3 regions of the Acerihabitans sp. genome follow, and region 3 is predicted to be linked to each of the others. Evidence: predicted binding sites of a transcription regulator. Region 3 holds the regulator's gene; each other region holds the start of a gene.
What was found. Region 3 encodes Fur, which represses iron uptake genes when iron is present. Its sites were predicted from a motif close to ATAATAATGAGAACNACTATCAA; they were not measured.
Positions count from the first base shown of each region.

Region 1 (3,260 bases), on a different contig from region 3:
CGGGAGCGATGCTGCCGATATGCTGTTCCGCCTGTTTCACCAGCGCCGTTTGCACATCCAGCAGGTCGCGGACGATTTTGCGGACGTTGTCGCGCAGGTAAAGCCGCAAATCGTTGGCGGTCTGGTCATTGCGCGAACGGCCGGCGCGCAGCTTGCCGCCCAGTTCGCCCAGCCGCTCGGTCAGCATGCGTTCAATAAAGGTATGCACATCCTCATCATCGGCGCTGGGCTGGATACGTCCTAGTCGATGGTCCTCGGCCAATTGCGCGATGGCCGCCACCATCAGGGCGGTTTCCCGCGCGTCGAGCAGACCGGCGCGCTGGAGTTCGTAGGCATGGGCGCGGCAGCCTTCCAGGTCGTAGGCGGTGAGGGCAAAATAGGCGTCGGGACTGCGCGACAGCGCGCTAAGCGCGGCGGCGGGCCCGCTTTTAAACCGCGCCCCCCACAGACGTTCCACCGGATGTGACATGGCATGCTCCTTTCATGGCATGGATGTTGCAATCTTTCGATTCCCTGGTAGATGGCCAGGACGGGAAGGATTATCAACATCCGCCGATAATGGCGAAATAAGATAAATAAGGCGGTTAAATTGATAATGGAGAACGAGGGCGTGGGGGTAAATAGTTATTATGGAAAGTCCACTTTCCAAATTTGGAAACACGTCACCGGTCAAGAGTGATATTAATCAGCAGAATATTGGCGTTGCGGATTTAAAGCTTTTGCGGGTGTTCAAAACGGTAGTTGAGGCCGGAGGGTTTACCGCGGCTTGCAATGAATTGAATATCGGCCTGGCGGCGATAAGTAAACAGATATCCGATCTTGAGATCCGTTTCGGCATGAAACTCTGTACCCGTGGGCGCGAGGGTTTTTATCTGACCGAGCATGGCAAGGTGGCTTATCTGGCGTGCCTTGATTTGTTTTCATCGATAAATCAGTTTCGCGACACCTTAAATCATGCCCGCCATGAAATATTCGGCGAATTAAATATCGGCATTATCGATAATACCATCACCGACGCGCAATCGCCGGTGGTCGGGGCGCTAAGCGAGATACACCGCCAGGCGCCCAAGGTCAGCGTACGCCTCCATGCCACACAGCTCGAGGAAATCGAGCGCGGCGTTATCGACGGGCGTTTCACCTGTGGAATAATACCCGTCTATCAGGAAAAACCCGATTTTGATTATTTCTTTTTATATAATGAAATAGCGCATCTCTGCTGCTCCAGTCAGCACGAGCTTTTTTCCATTGCGCCCGAAGCCTTAACCAACGAGCGTATTGCCGGCGCCAGCCTGATCAGGCATTTTTACACCAATCATGGCCATCAAAATCCCGCACTGCAATTTTCCCCTTCAAACGCCGTGGCGGTACAGGTCGAAGCGGTTACCATGCTTATCCTCACCGGTAATTATGTCGGATTTCTGCCCGCGCATTATATCAGCCGTTATGTGCATGAAGGAAAAATAAAAGCGCTCAAGCCGGAAAGTATCCACGTGACCACGCCGTTTAATCTGGTGGTTAAACGAGGCGCGGCGTTAAATTCCGTGGTGAAATTATTCCGTGACGCGCTTAAGAATACCGCCGTCGTCCCGGCGGATCATTCCGGGGCAAAATAGCGCGCCCGTCCCATGGCGTTGCACCACCCCGGGGCAGCCCATCCCCGGTCCCACCGCCGGCGAGCAGCCCTGCTTGCGACCAATGCTTACAGAATCCTCCCGTTAATATTACAACCGTTAAATTTATTTACACATGTAAAGCTAATGAGTAGTATTCTCATTATCTTTTTTTGTTCACATCGTGACATCCAATAAAACAGTCTGGGCAAAAGCCGTGGCGAACCGGGAACAGTTCATTTAACTGACTGAATCGATGTGATAATAACAATCTTATGGAGAACGATAATGCAGTCAGTGCCAGGGGTAATAAAAACCGCCAATGGGCGCAGGGAAAATCCATCGGGCGGTGTATTTGCCTTATCCCTTATCGCCGTCTTGGTGACCTCATCTTTCAATCTGGCGCTGGCCGCGCCGCCCGCCGGCAAAAAATCGTCTGACGAAACCATGGTGGTCGATGCCCAGGCAAACGGCGAAGCCGGCACCGACCGGCAGGATTATAGTGTGCCGGTCACCAGGGCCGGGACAAAAATGCTCTTGGTGCCGCGTGATATCCCCCAGTCCGTCAGCATCATCAGCAAGCAGCGCATGCAGGATCAGGACCTGCAAACCGTAGGCGAAGCCCTGACCAATACCACGGGTATTAACGCCAATAACATTGACTCCGATCGTTCGACATACTATTCCCGCGGGTTTTTCATCAACAATTTTCTTTATGATGATATTCCCACCACCCTCAGCGATGTCTGGAACTTCGGCGACTCGGGTTCGGATACCGCCATTTACGATCGTATCGAGGTGGTGCGCGGCGCAACGGGGCTGTTGACCGGCTCGGGCAATCCCTCCGCCGCCGTCAATATGGTGCGTAAACACGCCGATAGCCGTGAATTCCAGGGCACTGTTTCAGGCACTTACGGTACCTGGGACAAGCAGCGCATGGTGGCGGACCTGTCCGCGCCGCTAACGGACTCCGGCAATGTGCGTGGGCGCGTTATTGCCGGTTACCAGGATAATGATACCTGGCTCGATCGCTATCATAACCGCAAAAAGTTTATTTATGGCGTAATCGACGCCGATCTGACCGAGTCCACGACCTTATCCCTGGGATACGACTATCAGGAAAGCGACACGTCGAACCCCACCTGGGGCGGGTTGCCGACCTGGTACAGCGACGGCAGCCGCACTCACTTCGACCGCAGCTTCAATCCGGCGCCTGACTGGAGCTACTCCAATCATGAGTCGAAAAAAGTGTTTGCCGATTTAACCCAGCGCTTTGATAACGGCTGGCAACTGCGGGTAAACGGCACCCATGCCGAAACCGATTTCGATTCCAAGCTGATGTATGCCGACGGTTTCCCGGATAAGGACACCGGCCAGGGCATTTCCGCCTACGGCGGCTGGAACAAGGGCAAACGCAAGCTGGATTCCGTCGATACCTATGCCACGGGCCCCTTTGAGCTGCTGGGCCGGCAGCATGAACTGGTGGCCGGCGCCAGCTACAGCAAACAGAACAATCATTTTTTCAATTCCCAGGCCACCATCACCGAGTCCGATATCGGCAATTATAACAACTGGAACGGCCATATCGCCGACGCGGACTGGAGCCCATGGGTTGATTATTCCAACGACACCATCCGGCAAAAATCGGTC
Region 1 covers NZ_DASWOM010000093.1:58,470-61,729, forward strand. The annotation lists gene argH (argininosuccinate lyase) at 1-469, opposite strand, end outside; gene VGC33_RS16145 (LysR family transcriptional regulator) at 630-1,613, shown strand; gene fhuE (ferric-rhodotorulic acid/ferric-coprogen receptor FhuE) at 1,899-3,260, shown strand, end outside.
Region 1: the regulator Fur is predicted to act here: its motif matches at 1,752-1,774, upstream of fhuE (ferric-rhodotorulic acid/ferric-coprogen receptor FhuE).

Region 2 (3,260 bases), on a different contig from region 3:
TTACGCGACTCCCGGATCAATAAACCGATTAAATAGATGCCGCCGATACTGACGGTCACCACCCCGACGGGAAGCTGGTAAGGCGTAAACAAACGCTGGGCGACCAGGTCGGCCGCCAGCAGCAGCAGCCCGCCGGTCATGGCCGCCAGGGGGATCAGCAGGGTTTGGCCGCCCGCCAGGCGGCGTGAAATCTGCGGCGCCACCAGGGCGATAAACGAAATGGGCCCGGCGGCGGCCGTGGCGGCGGCGGTCAGGACCACGCCCGCCAGCATCAAACCCAGGCGCGACTTTTCCACCGGCACGCCGAGCGCGCAGGCGGCGTCGTCGCCCATTTCCAGCAGGCGCATGCGCCGCGACATGGCCAGGGCCAGGGCCAAAGCCAGGGCAATCGGCACCGCCGCGGGCAGGCATTTCGCCCAGGACATGCCGTTAAGCGATCCGGCGCTCCACAGGCCGGCGGTCAGGGCGGATTCCAGCGAGGCGCTGATCACCAGCCAGGTGTTAAGCGATACCAGCAGGGCGCGCACGGCAATGCCGACGATGATAAGCCTGAAGGTTTGGATGCCGTTGCGCCAGGCCAGCAGGTAGACCACGCCGGCGGTCAGCAGACCGCCGGCGAGCGCCGCGCCGGTGATGCCCGCGCCGCTGCCGTTGAACAGCACAATGGCGATAAGCACAGCGCTGTACGCGCCGGTATTAAACCCCATCACATCCGGACTGCCGAGCGGGTTGCGCATTATCGATTGAAAAACCGCGCCGCTGGCGCCCATCGCCGCGCCGAGCAGTAACGCCATCGCCACTCTCGGCAGCCGCCATTGCGTGACGATAACCTGAACATTGTGCGCCGCCGCGCCGCGCAGGGCCTCCACCACCTGTTGGGCCGAGAGCGGCAGCGACCCGGCCCCGAGGCCGTAAATCGCCAGCCCAAGACAGGCCAGCAGCAATAGGGCGGCGGTTATCGACACCCTGGTCCGGGATTGCCGGTTCGCCATCATAAGCGGCTTAACATGCGGTGGCGGCGCACCAGCGCAATCAGCACCGGCGCGCCGAGCAGGGCGGTTATCACCGATACGCGCAGTTCGCCCGGAACAATCACCCGGCCGACCATATCGCTGCCCAGCAACAGCATCGGCGTCAGCACCAGCGTCCACGGCAGCAGCCAGCGGTGATCCGGACCGGCCAGCCGGCGCGCGATATGCGGCATCATCAGCCCGACAAACGCAATCGGCCCCGCCAGCGCCGTGGCCGCCCCGCATAACAGGGTAATGGCCGCCAGCCCCAACAACTGGGTCAGTCCCACCCGGGATCCCAGCGCGGTGGCCAGTTCGCCGCCCATGCTCAGCGTATTCAGCGCCCGCGACAGCCCAAGCGTCAGCGCGGTTCCCAGGACGATGGGCCAGATAACCGCTTTGACCGCCGCCATGCTGCGGATATCCAGCGACCCGGCCTGCCAGAAGCGCAGCTGGTCGTAAACCAGGGGGTTAAGCAATGAAATGCCGGAAGTCATGCCATCAAGCACCGCCGCCAGGGCCACGCCCGCCAGGGTCAAGCGAATAGGGTTCAGCCGCCCGCCGCCCACCGCGCCGATTAACGCCACCAGCAGGGCGGCGGCCAGCGCGCCGGCAAAGGCATACCAGAGATAATGATCGATGGAGGCGGCGCCAAAAAACGTAATGCCCAACACCACGGCGAATCCGGCGCCGGCGTTGACGCCGAGAATACCGGGGTCGGCCAGCGGGTTGCGCGTCAGCGTTTGCATCAGGACGCCGGACAGCCCAAGGGCGGCGCCCGCCAGCAGCCCGGCCAGCATGCGCGGCAGGCGGCTTTGCAGGATAATAACGCAATCCGGGCTACGGCAGGCGCCGGACAGCGCGGGCACGACCTGGCTGGCGGGAATGGTTTTGGCGCCGATAAACAAACTGGCCGCCATCAATAGCGCCAACAGCACACCCGTTAAAAGCAATCCGTAAAAATGGCGCATAAAGTACCAGAACAGAAATTGTATGATAATGATATTTATTATCGTTATTACTCGCAATAACTTATGATAGCATGACCGCCTCCCTTAAAGCAGCGTCCCATGGCGGCGATTTCCCCCGGGTAGTGAACACCTCATGCAAAAACCCTCTTTTATGCTCGATATCAGCCTGTTGAAAACCCATCCCGCGTTTCGGGCGGTATTCCTGGCGCGTTTTTTATCCATGCTGGCGCTCGGCATGCTGGCGGTGGCGGTGCCGGTGCAAATACAGGCCATGACCGGATCCACCTTCCAGGTGGGACTGGCGGTGACGCTGGCGGGCGGCGGCATGTTTACCGGCCTGCTGGCCGGCGGGGTCATGGCGGATCGCCGCGAGCGGCGCGGGCTTATCCTGTTTGCCCGCGCAACCTGCGGGGTGGGGTTTATCGGCCTGTGCGTTAACGCGCTGCTGCCGGTACCGTCGCTGTGGACGATTTACCTGCTGGCGGTATGGGATGGTTTTTTTGGCGCGGTGGGGGTGACGGCGCTGCTGGCCGCCACGCCGGCGCTGGTCGGGCGTGAAAACGTCATGCAGGCGGGCGCCATCAGCATGCTGACCGTACGTTTCGGCGCTATTTTATCACCGGCGTTGGCCGGGCTGGTTATCGCCGCCGGCGGCGTCGCCTGGAACTACGGGCTGGCGGCGTTCGGCACGCTGTTGACACTGCTGCCGCTGCTGCGCCTGCCCAGGCTGGCGCCGCCGTGCCAGCCCAATGAGCATCCGCTGCGCGCGCTGGCGGGAGGCCTGGCCTATCTGTCCGGGCATAAAACCATCGGTTTGGTGGCGCTTGTCGGCGCCCTGCTGACCATGACGAGCGCGGTGCGGGTGATTTATCCAGCGCTGGCGGCAAGCTGGCATATCAATGCCGCCCGGCTGGGGCTGATGTATGCGGCGGTGCCGCTGGGCGCGGCGATAGGCGCGTTTACCAGCGGCCGGCTCGCCGCCACGCCGCGACCGGGACTGATGCTGCTTACCACCGCCATTGCGGCATTTATTACCGCCGCGATGCTCGGCCTGATGCCGTATTACCCGTTGGCATTGCTGTGTTTGGCGGGATTTGGCTACTTCAGCGCCATTAATTCGCTGCTGCAATATGCGCTGATACAACACCTGACGCCGGACGCTTTGCTGGGCCGCGTCAACGGCTTGTGGACCGCGCAGACCGTCAGCGGCGACGCGCTGGGCGCGCTGGCGTTGGGCGCGTTGGGCACCCTGATGCCGCCGGGCCTGGCCGCCGTCGTC
Region 2 covers NZ_DASWOM010000111.1:63,139-66,398, forward strand. The annotation lists gene fepG (iron-enterobactin ABC transporter permease) at 1-992, opposite strand, end outside; gene fepD (Fe(3+)-siderophore ABC transporter permease) at 992-1,981, opposite strand; gene entS (enterobactin transporter EntS) at 2,115-3,260, shown strand, end outside.
Region 2: the regulator Fur is predicted to act here: its motif matches at 2,004-2,026, upstream of fepD (Fe(3+)-siderophore ABC transporter permease).

Region 3 (3,260 bases):
TGCGCATCAACAAGCGCAACCAGTTGCGCCGGGATAAAAAGCGCGGCCTGCGCCGGGTGGAGCTGAAAATTAATGCCGACGCGGTGGACGCGCTCAATGAGCTGGCCTACCGGCAAAACCTGTCGCGCAGCGAGCTGATTGAACTTATTTTATTGGCCGAGCTGGAGCGGCAGCAAGGAGCGGACGGTCAGCGGGGATAGCGCCGCCGGCGCGGAAAGACGCGATGGCGTGGGCCGCCACAGGCCGCGTACCGGGCAAATTTGCGACAAAACCCGGCTGGCGAGTTTCTCCCCGGTTGAGGGTCTGCTATGATTGCCGCAGAAGATGACTGATTGTTATAGAACACATCCATAATATTTAAGAGGTTTTCAAACTCATGGCGACTGTAGGCATTTTTTTTGGCAGTGACACCGGCAATACCGAAAATATTGCCAAAATGATTCAGAAGCAACTGGGTGCGGATGTTGCCGAAGTTCATGACATTGCCAAAAGCAGTAAAGAAGACCTGGCGCGGTTCGACACCCTGCTGCTCGGCATCCCGACCTGGTATTACGGCGAGGCGCAATGTGATTGGGATGATTTTTTCCCGACCCTGGAAGAAATTGATTTCTCAGGGAAAAAAGTCGCGTTGTTTGGTTGTGGCGATCAGGAGGATTATGCCGAGTATTTTTGCGACGCCATGGGCACCATCCGCGATATCATCGAACCCAACGGCGCCACCCTGGTCGGTCACTGGCCTACCGCCGGCTATCATTTCGAAGCCTCCAAAGGGCTGGCGGACGACCAGCACTTCATCGGCCTGGCCATTGACGAAGACCGCCAGCCCGAGCTGACCAATGAACGCGTGGACGGCTGGGTACGGCAAATCAGCGCGGAACTGCAGCTCGGCTGAAGCCACGCGGCATTTTTGCCGTTATGGGCAATGCCCGGCAAGGGAGTCGGAAGCCGTCGCGTCCCCGGGGCGGCATTCCCGACCTTGCTGATAACTAAATCCTTTCGAATTAATAGATACAAGTTTTTAACTTTTATCCACAACGCGGTACAATAGCGCAGCGGTTCCACCCTTTTTAGCAAATGTTGCAGAATTCGCTTCGCAAAACGGGCTATAGTTGTTAACAACGCGCCGCTTTCATTTTGGACAGGCAGTCCTATAATGAGACGGCGTCACATTTTTCGGGCCGACCGATGTTATAGGCTAAGCTAGCCTACAATCAGATTATCAAAGTAACAGGACTAAACCCGCATGACTGACAATAATATTGCATTGAAGAAGGCCGGCCTGAAAGTCACCCTTCCCAGACTGAAGATTCTGGAAGTGTTGCAAGATCCGGAATGCCATCACGTCAGTGCGGAAGATTTGTACAAAAAGCTGATAGATATGGGTGAGGAAATTGGCCTGGCCACGGTATACCGTGTGCTAAACCAGTTTGACGATGCCGGTATCGTCACCCGCCATAACTTTGAGGGCGGCAAATCGGTTTTTGAACTGACGCAACAGTATCATCATGACCACCTGATTTGCCTGGATTGCGGCAAGGTCATCGAATTCCGCGATGAGTTCATTGAAGCGCGCCAGCGTGACATCGCCAAAAGACACAATATCAAGCTGACCAATCATAGTTTATATCTTTACGGACATTGTGAAACCGGCAATTGCCGTGAAGACGAAACGCTGCACGACCACGCCGATATGCTCAACGGCGTAAAGGAATAACCGCGGCGTTACAGGTTCTCTTAAAGCGGCTGCTGTCCACGCCGCTTTCTCATCATGCCCAAGCTTTCAATACCATCCGATAAACCCCCGCCCCATCCATCACCGGTTTCCTCGGTTCACCGGGCATGGCTTTGCCCAGCGTCACCAATCCGCCCATCGCCCGGCCGCCCTTTTCGCATCCTTACTTCACAGAATATAAAAATTAATAAAGCCAATGTTCACACCTTTTGCCGCCGCGGACCACCATACGAGGTAATTGATTGAAATACAGTCCTTTTATTCACTGTTATTTTTAGCAAAAAAATTGAGTGGCAAATCAGACCCTCCCCCCTATCTAACATCCATAAAGCTGAACAAAAAAGATCAGTCTACCTATCTTATTGTTTAACATAAGTATTATGCAGCGCCACCGTCGCAATACTGGTCTGGTTCCTTGGCGCGCCGATATTTTACAGAAAACATTAATTTATAAATTTATATAAAACGTGAAGTTCGCTGCAGATTTTAAACTTTCGCCATGGTGATATAGTGACAGGCAATGTTAATCACCCGAGAAAGACCCGATGAATGATTCAGACCTGCAAAACGATATGCCGCACGGTATCGGCATTGCCCCTTATATTCGTATCAAACAGGAAGGCATGACCGAAAACGAAAGCCGCATCGTGGAATGGTTTTTATCCCCCGGCAACCTGACCGACGTATCGGGTATCAAGGATGTGGCCCTGAGCCTTGGCCTGTCGGAGGCCATGATTGTCAAGGTATCGAAAATTTTGGGCTTCAGCGGTTTTCGGCAGCTGCGCAGCGCCATCGTCGAATATTTCGATCATGCCGATCATGATATCACCGCCGAGCTTTCTCCTACCGACAGTCCGGAAGATGTGGTCAATAAAGTGTTTAACCTGACCGTGCGCACCATTGTCGAAGGCCAGGCGATTGTCGACGCCAACGTGATCCAGCAGGCGGCCCAATGTTTTTTTGCCGCCAACCAGCGCGAGCTGTACGGCGTCGGCGGTTCCAACTCCATCTGTGCGGACGTGCAGCATAAATTCCTGAAAATCGGCCTGCGTTGCAATGCCTACCTGGACGCCCACTTGATGATGATGTCGGCCTCGCTGTTGCAACCGGGCGACGTGGCGCTGGTGGTGTCGCATTCGGGCCGTACCAGCGATCTTAAGCGGGTGGTGTCGATTGCCAAGGATAATGGGGCAAAAATTATTTGCATAACCCATAGCAGCAATTCTCCCATTGCCCAGTTGGCGGATTTTAATATTTGCTCACCCGCGCCGGAAACCCCGTTATTAGGCAGGAACGCCTCGGCCCGTATTTTGCAACTTACCCTGCTTGATGCTTTTTTTGTTTCGGTGGCGCGGCAGGATATCGAGCTGGCGAATAAAAATCTGGAAAAAACGAGTTCCATTACCAAGTACCTTAAGCGTGATTATAAATAATTCTCTTTTGGAGATAGAATAATGAATAAATTTATCAAACTGGTCGGGGGCGCCGCCTGTGGACTGATGTTATCCACCGTCGCCCACGCGGCGGC
Region 3 covers NZ_DASWOM010000030.1:14,934-18,193, reverse strand. The annotation lists gene ybfE (LexA regulated protein) at 1-200, shown strand, start outside; gene fldA (flavodoxin FldA) at 377-892, shown strand; gene fur (ferric iron uptake transcriptional regulator) at 1,244-1,714, shown strand; gene alsR (transcriptional repressor AlsR) at 2,278-3,165, shown strand; gene alsB (D-allose transporter substrate-binding protein) at 3,187-3,260, shown strand, end outside.